DNA from 4 places in the [Pantoea] beijingensis genome. Region 4 is predicted to be linked to each of the others. Evidence: predicted binding sites of a transcription regulator. Region 4 holds the regulator's gene; each other region holds the start of a gene.
What was found. The regulator PhoB, encoded in region 4, activates phosphate uptake and scavenging genes when phosphate is short. The targets are predictions, from matches to a motif close to CTGTCATAAAACTGNCNNAT.
Positions count from the first base shown of each region.

Region 1: a site for PhoB is predicted at 1,417-1,436, ahead of pitA (inorganic phosphate transporter PitA). Genes of this name have one in related genera too.
Region 2: a site for PhoB is predicted at 1,721-1,740, ahead of glpT (glycerol-3-phosphate transporter). Genes of this name have one in related genera too.
Region 3: a site for PhoB is predicted at 1,549-1,568, ahead of J1C60_RS17905 (MIP/aquaporin family protein). Genes of this name have one in related genera too.

Region 1 covers NZ_CP071409.1:190,932-194,099, reverse strand. The annotation lists gene J1C60_RS00850 (BaiN/RdsA family NAD(P)/FAD-dependent oxidoreductase) at 172-1,356, opposite strand; gene pitA (inorganic phosphate transporter PitA) at 1,597-3,102, shown strand.
Region 2 covers NZ_CP071409.1:3,850,179-3,853,346, forward strand. The annotation lists gene metR (HTH-type transcriptional regulator MetR) at 1-29, shown strand, start outside; gene J1C60_RS17405 (YehS family protein) at 228-707, shown strand; gene J1C60_RS17410 (carboxylate/amino acid/amine transporter) at 739-1,590, opposite strand; gene glpT (glycerol-3-phosphate transporter) at 1,886-3,168, shown strand, end outside.
Region 3 covers NZ_CP071409.1:3,954,959-3,958,126, forward strand. The annotation lists gene J1C60_RS17890 (1,4-dihydroxy-2-naphthoate polyprenyltransferase) at 1-238, shown strand, start outside; gene rraA (ribonuclease E activity regulator RraA) at 345-830, shown strand; gene zapB (cell division protein ZapB) at 907-1,146, opposite strand; gene J1C60_RS17905 (MIP/aquaporin family protein) at 1,712-2,569, shown strand; gene glpK (glycerol kinase GlpK) at 2,605-3,168, shown strand, end outside.
Region 4 covers NZ_CP071409.1:2,976,569-2,979,736, forward strand. The annotation lists gene phoR (phosphate regulon sensor histidine kinase PhoR) at 1-914, opposite strand, end outside; gene phoB (phosphate response regulator transcription factor PhoB) at 929-1,618, opposite strand; gene sbcD (exonuclease subunit SbcD) at 1,954-3,168, shown strand, end outside.

The DNA of each region.
Region 1 (3,168 bases), 1.3 Mb from region 4:
TAGCGATCAAAAAAATGCAGCCAGGATCTGCTTTCGCTGACCAGCCTTAATGCCTGGGTCTGGGGTTAGTGGATGTACCTTGATGCGATAAGAGAGAGCAACGTGAGTTGCTCTCTCTTTGATCTGGCTATTTGTCATCCTGAATGGTCGTTAACAATCTTGACTCGCCAATCACAACGCCTGCGCGCATGCCCATGCGGAACTCCATGCCCATTGAAAATTATAGCCGCCTAGCCAGCCGGTAACGTCCACGACCTCACCAATAAAGTACAAGCCCGGTACATCGCGCGCTTCCATAGTTTTGGAGGAAAGCTGTGTGGTATCGACTCCTCCCTGAGTCACTTCGGCGGTGCGATAACCTTCGGTGCCATTTGGCTGAATACGCCAGTGATGTAACGTCTGGACCAATTCGTTTTGCTCCCGGCTATTGAGCTGCTTTAGCGTTACATCCGGTACGATACCAACCGTTTGCAGTACTTCGACCAATCGTTTGGGTAACGCTTTCCCCAGCGTATTCTTCAGACTCTGGTTAGGGTGCGCGTTACGCTCATCATGAATAAACGCATCCAGCGCTTGCTCAGGCGAAAGATTAATCGTCACGAACTCGCCCGGCTGCCAGTAGCTGGAAAGCTGTAACACTGCCGGACCGGAAAGCCCTCGGTGGGTAAACAGCATCGCTTCTTTAAACATCGTTCCATCCTCAGCCATCAGCGTGGTGGGCACGGATACGCCAGAGAGTGCTTGCAGATGATCCAGCAGCGGCTTATGCAACGTAAACGGAACTAATGCGGCACGGGTAGGATGTACATGCAACCCGAACTGCTGTGCCAGCTTATAACCGAACGGTGAAGCGCCCAACCCGGGCATCGACAACCCACCGCTGGCAATAACCAATTTTTCAGCTCGCACCTCTGCACCGTTCAGTTGCAGGGTATAACCATCGCCATCACGCACCACGCTGAGCACTTCGCTGCGTAAGCGCAGTGTCACACCGCCCTGATCGCACTCTTTCATCAGCAGTTCAACAATTTGCTGCGCGGATTCATCACAGAACAGCTGACCCAGCGTTTTTTCATGCCAGGCAATACCATGTCGCGAAACCAGATCGATAAAATCCCACTGGGTATAGCGCGCCAACGCAGACTTACAAAAATGGGGGTTATGTGAAAGATAGGCAGCAGGCTCGGTATAGAGATTGGTAAAGTTACAGCGTCCACCGCCGGACATCAGGATTTTCCGGCCCGGTTTTTTCCCGTTATCAAGCACCAATACGCGACGTCCTCGCTGGCCCGCCTGCGCGGCACAGAACAGGCCCGCAGCCCCTGCCCCAATGATGATAACGTCAAATTTTTCCACTGCTGACTCCGGCCCGACGGGCAAAACGCTGATTGTAGAGCGTAGCCCGCAGCGATGCTAGCGTAACAAAAGTGACGCAAAGGTTACATCATGTAACTTATTAATTTTCAATAAAAATATCACACAAAAGTCTGGTTCATTACGTTTATATTTCAAAAAAATTTATATTTCACTTTCCCCTGGTACAGTTTCTCGCTGATAATGCGCCGCGTTCATGTCCTCCAAAATGGCGTAACGCTTATGCTACATCTGTTTGCCGGTCTTGATTTCAACACTGGCCTGTTATTAGTACTCGCACTGCTATTCGTACTGTTCTACGAGGCCATCAATGGCTTCCACGACACCGCCAATGCAGTGGCTACAGTTATCTATACCCGTGCAATGCGCTCGCAATTAGCGGTTGTTATGGCCGGCGTATTTAACTTCTTTGGCGTATTGTTAGGCGGTTTAAGCGTCGCTTATGCTATCGTTCACCTGCTCCCAACCGACCTACTGCTCAATGTTGGTTCGGCCCACGGGCTGGCGATGGTTTTTTCAATGCTTCTCGCCGCCATCATCTGGAACCTCGGGACCTGGTATTTTGGTCTACCGGCCTCCAGCTCCCACACGCTGATTGGTGCCATCATCGGTATTGGCCTGACAAATGCCTTATTGACTGGCTCCTCCGTGGTCGATGCGCTAAATATCCCACAGATGATCGGCATATTTATGTCCCTAATCATCTCTCCTGTGCTCGGTCTGGTGGTTGCTGGTAGCTTAATCTTCCTGCTGCGACGCTGCTGGAGTGGAACCACGAAACGCCGTCGGATTCACATGACACCCGCCGATCGCGAAAAGCTGGATGGTAAAAAGAAACCCCCGTTCTGGACTCGCATCGCACTGATTGTTTCCGCTATCGGCGTGAGTTATTCCCACGGAGCCAATGATGGGCAAAAAGGCATTGGTTTGATCATGCTGGTATTGATCGGCGTTGCGCCAGCGGGCTTTGTTGTCAATATGAATTCCACCGGATACGATATTGCCAGAACCCGCGATGCGGTAAATCATCTGGAACAATATTACCAACAGCGCAGTGATACCTTGCCACATATTATTCAGTTAGCGCCACCAGCGGTGCCCACACCAGAAGAAGCGCCGGGTAAAAAACCGGAAGAGTTCCACTGTGATAGTGCCCGCGCGCTACCCGCCATACAGCATGCGCAAAGTTTGCTGAATAATTTGCAAAGCTACGATAGTCTGAGTGTTGATCAACGTGCACAAATGCGTCGCTTATTGATGTGTATCGCAGATACCGCCGATAAAGCTGCGAAGTTAGCGGAAACCACTCCAGACGATAAACGCTTCCTGACGAAGCTGAAAGGCGATCTACTCAGCACAGTGGAGTATGCACCGATATGGATTATCGTGGCAGTGGCATTAGCTCTGTCGCTGGGCACCATGGTCGGCTGGCGTCGTGTTGCAACCACCATTGGTGAGAAAATCGGTAAAAAAGGCATGACGTATGCGCAAGGTATGGCAGCACAGATGACCTCTGCGGTCTCCATTGGCGTGGCCAGCTATACGGGTATGCCAGTATCCACCACGCATATCCTTTCTTCATCCGTCGCAGGTACTATGCTGGTCGATGGTGGTGGAGTGCAAAGCCGGACGATTAAAAATATCGTGCTCGCATGGGTATTTACCTTACCAGTTTCCATCATGCTGTCAGGCGCACTCTACTGGGTTGCACTGCAATTCATTAACTAACGCCGCATCGTCATCCTTTCTGGCCGGGTTTACTGACCCCAGCTCGGTCAGAAAGGATGGATTCAA
Region 2 (3,168 bases), 870 kb from region 4:
CACAGCCGCTCTCGTCACCGCTACTCTGAATATATACGCACGCCAGTGGGCCTCACTGGCCGTCATCAATCCTATCCCTGTCTGCCAGCCATATTCGGCAAAATCCACGATTGCGATGACTCCTGTTTACCACCTGCAGACACGAATACCGTGAACAGCGCTGCAACTTCAGGGACGACATGTATATAATGCGCCGCAACGCCCTTATAAATTGAAGAGATTTCATTATGACCAACAATGACGTGTTACGCAGCGTGCGCTACATGCTGGACTTAAGTGACGCCCAGATGGTCGCCCTTCTGGCGCTGGCAGACAGCGACGTGTCCGCCGAGGAAATGCATGCCTTTTTGAAAAAAGAAGAAGAAGAGGGGTTCCGCGCCTGTCCCGATGTCATCATGGGCTATTTTCTTAATGGATTGATTTTTCAGCGTCGCGGTAAGAGTGAAGAGGCACCAGCACCGTCCATCGAACGCAAAATGACCAATAACATCATGCTAAAAAAACTGCGCGTTGCCTTTGATTTAAAAGCGACCGATATTACGGATGTGCTACAGCTAGCCGATTTCTCAGTATCACAAAGCGAGATAGGTGCCATTTTCCGCAAGCCGGGGCACAAAAACTATCGGGAATGTGGCGATCAGATCTTAAGAAACTTTTTAAAAGGGCTGACGAAAAAAATACGTCCGACAGCCGAGAAGAAAGCCTAGAGCATCGTAAGCCAGGTCCGCCTGGCTTCTGTTACTGGCTGACAATCCATCGCTTATGCACCCATAATGACGCACAGATTATCGTTGCACCGATAATAAAACTTGGCCAGTGCGGTTGTTGCTGCCAAATCGCCAGATTGACCAACAACCCTGCGGGGACATGCATGTTGTTCATAATGCCCAACGTGCCGGCATCGACCTGCGTGGCGCCATAATTCCACATAAAATATCCCAGTCCTGATGCCACTACACCCAGCCACAGTAAAATGCCCCACTGCAGGCCGGTAACAGGCAATTTGTCTGGATTTCCCCATAGCAGCCAGGCAACGATAGCAACACTCGCCGCACCAATATAAAACCAGGAAAATGCGGTATGCTGCGGCATAGGCCGCGTTTCCTGCAGCCGTTTATAACCCACCATACCCACTGCGAAGCAGATATTCGCCAGCTGTACCAGCAGTAAACCATACCAAAAATGGTCGCTTACTTTGTCATAGCGAATAATCGCAGCACCCAGCACCGCCAGTAACGCGCTCAACGCATACCCCGGACGTACACCCCGACCGCTAATGAGATCATATATTAACGTGACATACAGCGGTGTCATGACGGTAAATAGCAGAAATTCCGAGACGCTAAGATAGAGATACGCCTGAAAACTGATGAGATACATAATCCCCAGTTGCAACATTCCCACCAACATATACAGCAGCAGCGTAAACAACGGATAACCACGCCAGCGTAAAAAGGGCAAGAATACCATTGCGGCCAAACCCAGCCGCATGAGTACGGCAAACCAACTGTCAACCTGGCCTGCAAGGTACTCACCGATAAGACTAAAAGAAAAAGCCCAAAGAATAGTGGTAATAATCAGTAATGCCACGTTACACACTCATCAAAAAAAGAAGCGCTATTGTAACGAAAAGTGTGTGCGTTAAGGCATGTTTTTGAGTAACACGCCGCCAACAAATAAATAATTAAATATGTTTGATAAAGAAAACAAACGCGCATCACTGTAATCAAACTGTAACAATTGAGCAGTTACTCACAGTTATTATCCCCTCCCGCCGCTATTATTTGCTCGAAATGGAACATTTACACCTGCGTAGTCGAGCAATGTTCTTACTTAAGATCATCCAATCTGAGATGTCAGAACAAAACGCGCCACTGGAGGCCAAATGCTAACTATCTTCAAACCCGCGCAGCATCAACCGCGTGTTTCAGATGAACACATTGATCCACACTATCGCCGCCTGCGTTGGCAAATATTTCTGGGTATCTTCTTCGGCTACGCCGCTTACTATCTGGTACGTAAAAACTTTGCGCTGGCAATGCCCTACCTGGTTGAGCAAGGCTTTTCGCGAGGAGATCTGGGGTTCGCTCTGTCCGGGATTTCTATCGCCTATGGCTTTTCAAAATTCATTATGGGCTCAGTATCCGATCGTTCAAATCCACGCGTATTCCTTCCTGCTGGTCTGATTCTTGCGGCAGCAGTGATGCTATTTATGGGATTCGTACCTTGGGCCACCTCCAGCATCATGGTGATGTTTGTTCTGCTGTTTTTATGTGGCTGGTTCCAGGGAATGGGATGGCCGCCGTGCGGGCGTACAATGGTGCACTGGTGGTCACAAAAAGAGCGCGGCCGTATCGTTTCGATATGGAACTGTGCCCATAACGTTGGCGGCGGCATCCCTCCTCTGCTCTTCCTGCTTGGCATGGCCTGGTTTAACGACTGGAAAGCCGCACTCTATATGCCTGCTTTCGGGGCAATCATCATTGCCTTGATTGCATTTGCACTGATGCGTGATACGCCACAATCGTGTGGTTTACCGCCTATCGAAGAGTATAAAAATGACTATCCGCCTGACTACACCGACAAAGCGGAAGAAGAACTCACAGCAAAACAGATCTTTATGCAGTACATACTGCCCAACAAGCTGCTGTGGTATATCGCTCTGGCCAACGTTTTCGTCTATCTACTGCGCTACGGTATTCTCGACTGGTCACCGACTTACCTGAAAGAGGTCAAACACTTCGCACTGGATAAGTCGTCCTGGGCCTATTTTTTATATGAATATGCAGGCATCCCCGGCACGCTACTGTGTGGCTGGATGTCGGATAAAGTATTTAAAGGTAACCGCGGTGCGACTGGCGTTTTCTTTATGATACTGGTCACTATCGCCACCGTAATTTACTGGATGAATCCGGCAGGTAACCCGGGTATCGACATGGCCTGCATGATCGTCATTGGTTTTCTCATCTATGGCCCGGTAATGTTAATTGGGTTACATGCGCTTGAGCTCGCGCCGAAGAAGGCAGCGGGTACCGCAGCCGGTTTCACAGGACTGTTCGGCTATCTCGGTGGCTCCGTGGCCGCAAGTGCCATCGTTGGCTACACTGTCGATTACTTCGGCTGGGATGGCGGCTTCATCATTATGATCGGCGGTTGTGTGCTGGCCGT
Region 3 (3,168 bases), 980 kb from region 4:
GCGTTACCATGCGTTGTTACTGTCGGGTGCCCTGTTCTGCTTCGGGCTGTTCGCCTTTCTCGCCCAGACTGGCCCTGCTGGTTGGTTATTTCTTCTCGCCTCCCCGCTGCTTTACCGGCAGGCCCGTCATATTTTGCTGGAAACTAGCACGGTGGCAATGCGTCCGATGCTGGAGAAAACCGTTAAAACCGCTTTGTTATCTAACCTTCTTTTTGCGACCGGCTTAGTGCTGAGTTAATTGCGATGTCATTGACCCATCGCAATTTTTAACAATTGATGGTTTTGCCAACAACTGGCAGAAAGCGATATACTGGTGGCTCCTGTGGCAAACAGACGAAACTCCTATGAAATACGATACTTCCGAACTCTGCGACATCTATCATGAAGAAGTGAATGTTGTAGAACCGCTCTTTTCGAACTTTGGTGGTCGTTCCTCCTTTGGCGGGCAAATCATCACGGTCAAATGTTTCGAGGACAATGGCCTGTTATATGAGCTACTGGAGGAAAATGGCCGGGGACGTGTGTTACTGGTTGATGGCGGCGGCTCTGTACGCCGCGCCCTTATCGATGCCGCTCTGGCGCGATTGGCTCAACAGAACGAATGGGAAGGCATAGTCGTTTATGGTTCCGTACGGCAAGTCGATGATTTAGAAGAGCTGGATATCGGTATCCAGGCTATCGCGGCTATCCCGGTTGGTGCTGCTGGGGAAGGTATTGGTGAAAGCGATATTCGCGTTAATTTTGGCGGCGTGACCTTTTTCTCGGGAGACCACCTTTACGCCGATAACACCGGTATGATTCTTTCTGAAGATCCACTTGATATCGAATAATCCGTGGACTATTCGCCATGAGCGATAGCAAAACGGGTGCCTGAGGCACCCGTTTTTCGTTCCCAGCGAGATGGAATTACACTTCTTCCATCTTGCCCAGCAGCGCGCGCAAGCGCTCCTGCCAAACGTGCTGCTCTTCTTTCAACTGCTGGTTTTCACGCACCAGCGTCTCGCTATTACCAGAAGCGTTATCCACTTCCTGCTTCAGCGTATTGTTCTGCTCTTTTAGCTCTTCGATTTCCATCTGCAACAGCGTGATGGTATCAATCGCCTGCTGTACTTTTGCTTCCAGTTTCTCAAACACTTCAAATGACATCTTTCTGACCTCTCCTAATCGCAAGGCGTTGATGATGCTAGCCGCAGACCATGAGATTCACTGAAAACTCCGCGGATAACAACGATGCCTCGATTGTATGTAGCCCGGCACCCCAAGTCCAGCGGCGAACCCACACCAAGTGCAGTCTGTAACAATTTTCAGCCAATACCTAAAATTTCAGGTAAACGATGGCTCGGCATGCATAGAGACAAATTACGTCACAGAGAGCCGCGGCAGCAGTCACTTAAGCCTCTAAAGATAAAATATCTCCGTAGCGAGAGCAAATCCACATAGCCAATAAACCTTCAACCTGGAGTAGAGCAAAAATAGGCCACTAGCGGGAGTTATAAAGTGGACGGACCAGCATTTAAATGGTGCTTTAAGAAAGCAATAACACGCGAAATCGCTCATTTTTATGACGCAGCACACAAATTTTAAGCTCGATATTTCTCGTTAATGCTCGTTAACGATAAATTTACATCAGCCCCTACATTAAATTGGATATGGCTCAATGGAATGATAACAACACAAGACAACATTTAACCTCGCCTTCAGGAACTTCATTATGAGTCAAACTATAAGCACACTTAAAGGCCAGTGCATTGCCGAGTTCCTCGGTACGGGCCTGATCATATTTTTTGGCGCTGGCTGTGTCGCAGCGATGAAACTGGCCGGGGCAAGCTTCGGACAGTGGGAAATCAGCATTATTTGGGGGCTGGGCGTTTCAATGGCGATCTACATGAGTTCCGCCATCTCGGGAGCCCATCTTAATCCAGCCGTTACCATCGCCCTTTGGCTTTTTGCCTGTTTTGAACGCCGTAAAGTACTGCCTTATATCGTCGCACAAGTTGCCGGTGCCTTTTGCGCGGCTGCGTTGGTGTTCGGGCTCTACTACAATCTCTTTTTCGATTTTGAACAAACACACCAAATGGTTAGGGGTTCTGTCGAAAGCCTGGACCTGGCAGGCATCTTCTCTACTTACCCTAATCCACATATCAGTGTCGCTCAGGCCCTGTTGGTAGAAATTGTGATTACTGCGGTGCTGATGGCACTGATTATGGCGCTTACCGATGATGGTAATGGCATCCCACGTGGTCCTCTGGCACCGCTGCTGATTGGCCTGCTAATTGCGGTTATTGGCGCATCCATGGGCCCGTTAACCGGGTTCGCACTCAACCCGGCTCGTGATTTTGGTCCTAAACTCTTCGCATGGCTGGCCGGCTGGGGCGATGTTGCTTTCACCGGGGGACGCGAGATCCCTTACTTCCTCGTACCGATTTTTGGGCCTCTCATCGGGGCAAGCCTCGGCGCTTTCGGATACCGTGCGTTGATTGGTCGCAATCTGCCATGTGATGTGTGCATCAATGAAGACGAAGAGGCAACGAAGCCCGCAACGTCACGTACTGAACAGCATAAAGCGTAACCGGGCTTCCCTTCTGGACCTATAAGGAATTGATTATGACCACAGAGAAAAAATACATTGTCGCGCTCGACCAGGGCACCACCAGTTCACGCGCGGTGATACTCGATCACGATGCCAATATCGTCGCAGTTTCACAACGTGAGTTTCAGCAAATTTATCCTAAAACGGGTTGGGTCGAGCACGATCCCATGGAAATTTGGGCATCACAGAGTTCTACGCTGGTTGAAGTGCTCGCCAAGGCCGATATTCGCTCCGATCAAATTGCGGGTATCGGCATCACGAACCAACGTGAGACAGCCATTGTCTGGGAAAAAGAAACCGGTAAACCCATCTATAACGCCATCGTTTGGCAGTGTCCACGTACGGCTAACTACTGCGAAAAGTTAAAGAAAGAGGGACTGGAAGAATATATTCGTCATACCACAGGCCTGGTGATTAACCCCTATTTCTCTGGCACTAAAGTGAAGTGGATCCTCGATCATGTTGAAGGCTCACGTGAACGTGCCAAACGTGGCGAATTGCTGTTTGGCACCGTCGATACCTGGCTGGTATGGAAAATGACGCAGGGCCGGGTACATATCACCGATTACACCAACGCC
Region 4 (3,168 bases):
GTATGAAAATAGATCTCATGGCGCCCGCTACTTAAGGTTTCCGCCTCGCGCTGCAGTAAGCGCAGCATCATTGGCACATCAACGGTTTCCTGCAGATCAATCGCGGGAGCCGCCTCAATGCGCGAAAGCGTTAATAGCTGTTTGACCAGACTATCCATGCGGCGCGTCTGCTCCTGCATCGTGTTTAACGCCTTGTTACGCGATGGCCCTTCGAGTACCGAATCATTCATCATCTCCAGATATCCCTGCAATACGGTCAAGGGTGTGCGTAACTCATGACTCACATTGGCAAAAAAGTTCCGGCGAGCACCTTCCAACTGGTGCATCTGGGTGACATCACGCGCCACCATCAACCATTGCCCCTCGCTGTAGGGCATCACACGGAATTCAAGATGACGGTGATTATTCAACACCAGGGTTAGCGGGCGAGCAAAATCACGTTGGCGCAGATAGCGGGAAAATTCAGGGTAGCGCAAAAGATTAAGGATATTTTGCCCGTTATCTTCTGGCCAGCGCAGACCAAGATGCTGTTGCGCTAAACGGTTACACCAAAAGATATTGCCCTCTTCGGTAATGAGTACCACCGCATCAGGGAGTGATTCCGCCCCACTGCGAAAGCGTTTAATCAAATTGCCCAACTCGCGACGCCGACGGCGGTTGCGCAGTTGCATCTGATAAAGGCCATAAAATAGCGGTTCCCAACTGCCCTTACCCGATGGCGGCGTCATAGTGCGATCGACCCAAAGCCAATGGGACAAGCGCAATATGTTCACGAAATGCCACCCCAGCATCCCGAGTACCGACAACAGAAGCAACCACGGTAAGTAACCGACCAACAGCCCGATAACCAATGCTGGCAGGCATGCCAGCAGTAGCTCAATCAGTAATCCCTTCCAGGAGAGGCGTTCCAGCACGGTTTAGACCCCGATCAATAGCGAGCGGAGAAACGGTACCCCGTCCCGCGTACGGTTTGAACCATGCGGTCGTGGCCCGTCACCTCCAGCGCTTTACGCAAACGGCGGATATGAACATCAACGGTACGGTCTTCAACGTATACATTGGTACCCCAGACGTGATTCAGTAGTTGCTCACGACTATAAACCCGCTCCGGGTGAGTCATAAAAAAGTGCAACAGCTTATATTCTGTTGGTCCCATTTCAAGTGGCGTCGTTTCCGCCATCACTCGATGCGATGAAGGATCAAGACTCAACCCTTGAATTTCAATCACCTCTTCTACCGCCATCGGTGAAATACGGCGCATCACTGCCTTAATACGTGCAACCAGTTCCTTCGGTGAAAATGGCTTGGTAATATAATCATCCGCACCGACTTCCAGGCCACGAACGCGATCTTCTTCCTCGCCCCGGGCGGTTAACATCATTACCGGGATCTCACGCGTCATCGCTTCGCGCTTCAGGTGTTTGATAAACTGAATACCGCTGCCACCCGGTAGCATCCAGTCAAGCAGGATTAAATCCGGCCAGGGTTCGATCAGCATATTGATCGCGCTGTCATAATCTTCTGCTTCAATCGGTTGATAATCATTTTGCTCGAGAACGAAACACAACATCTCACGAATTGGGGCTTCATCTTCGACTACCAAAATGCGCTTAGCCATTATTGCTCCTGCGAATGTGACCATTTGTCACTGGGATTTGCGGCGTCATTATGCGTCAGTTTTATGACATATTTATGAAAAATGCACGGGTAGGTGCCGCCTTTAATACTCTTTAATGACAGCCCCGACGGCATGAAAACAGCCTGTTCTGGGGCTTACCTACACCTGATCAGGCAACTGTCACAGTCTGATATCGGCATAATCGCCCTCTCCCCCCCGGAATGAATAAGCAATCATGTCATCTTACCGGATGAGTTGACTCGCTCCGCTTCCCCTGCAACGCCAATTATTTAGGGTATAATCGGCACATCGCGTTGTGCTTTGCAGGGAATTTTATGCGCATTATTCACACCTCGGACTGGCACTTAGGTCAATTTTTTTATACCAAAAGTCGGGCTCCTGAGCATCAGGCCTTCCTCGACTGGTTGTTAAATAGCGTAGAACAACATCAGGTTGATGCGGTGATCGTTGCCGGTGATATTTTTGATACCGGTTCGCCACCGAGTTACGCGCGTGAAATCTATAACCGCTTTGTGGTTCAACTCCAGCAAACAGGCTGCCAACTGGTCGTGCTGGGTGGCAATCACGATTCGGTGGCCACCCTGAATGAATCGCGCGAGCTGTTAGCCTGCCTTAATACGCGTGTCATTGCTGCCGCCAGCGATAATATCGACGACCAGGTGCTGTTGTTAAAAAACCGGCAGGGCGAGCCCGGTGCACTCCTTTGTGCAATCCCCTTTTTGCGTCCGCGCGATATTATTCATAGCCAGGCGGGACAATCGGGACGAGACAAACAGCAAACGTTACTGGACGCCATCGCTGAACACTATCAGCGTTGTTACCGGCAGGCGGAAACACACCGTGAAACGCTCGGCCTTTCGCTGCCGATCATCGCGACCGGTCATTTAACCGCCATGGGCGTAACCCAAAGTGATGCCGTACGCGATATCTACATTGGAACGCTGGATGCTTTTCCTGCTCAGGCGTTTCCCCCCGCAGATTATATTGCCCTCGGACATATTCATCGCGCCCAGCGCGTGGCGAATAACGATCGTATTCGCTACTCTGGCTCCCCCATTCCGCTCAGCTTTGATGAGCTAGGTAAAGAGAAAAGCGTTTTTTTACTGGAGTTTAACCAATCGACGCTAGACCACATTCATACCCTGCCCATTCCCCGCTTTCAGCCCATGCGGATGATCAAAGGATCGCTGGAGGAAATAGAGCAGCAGTTGCTGCAGTTTGAGGCGGACAGCAATGGAAAAACCATCTGGCTTGATATTGAAATCGCCACTCAAGAGTACCTAAGCGAAATGCAACGTCGTATTCAGGAACTCACCGCAGGGCTGCCGGTAGAGGTCGTCCTATTACGCCGCAGCCGTGAGCAGCGCGATCGGGTGATTGCGCGGCAGGATAATGAAACACTGAGCGAATTGAGCGTGGAAGACGTCTTTGCCCGCCGCCTTGCTCTGGAAGAAGAGATGCCATCCGAACGCCAGCAACGCGCACAACAATTGTTTGCCGAAACGCTGGACGCAATTCGTCATGAGGCG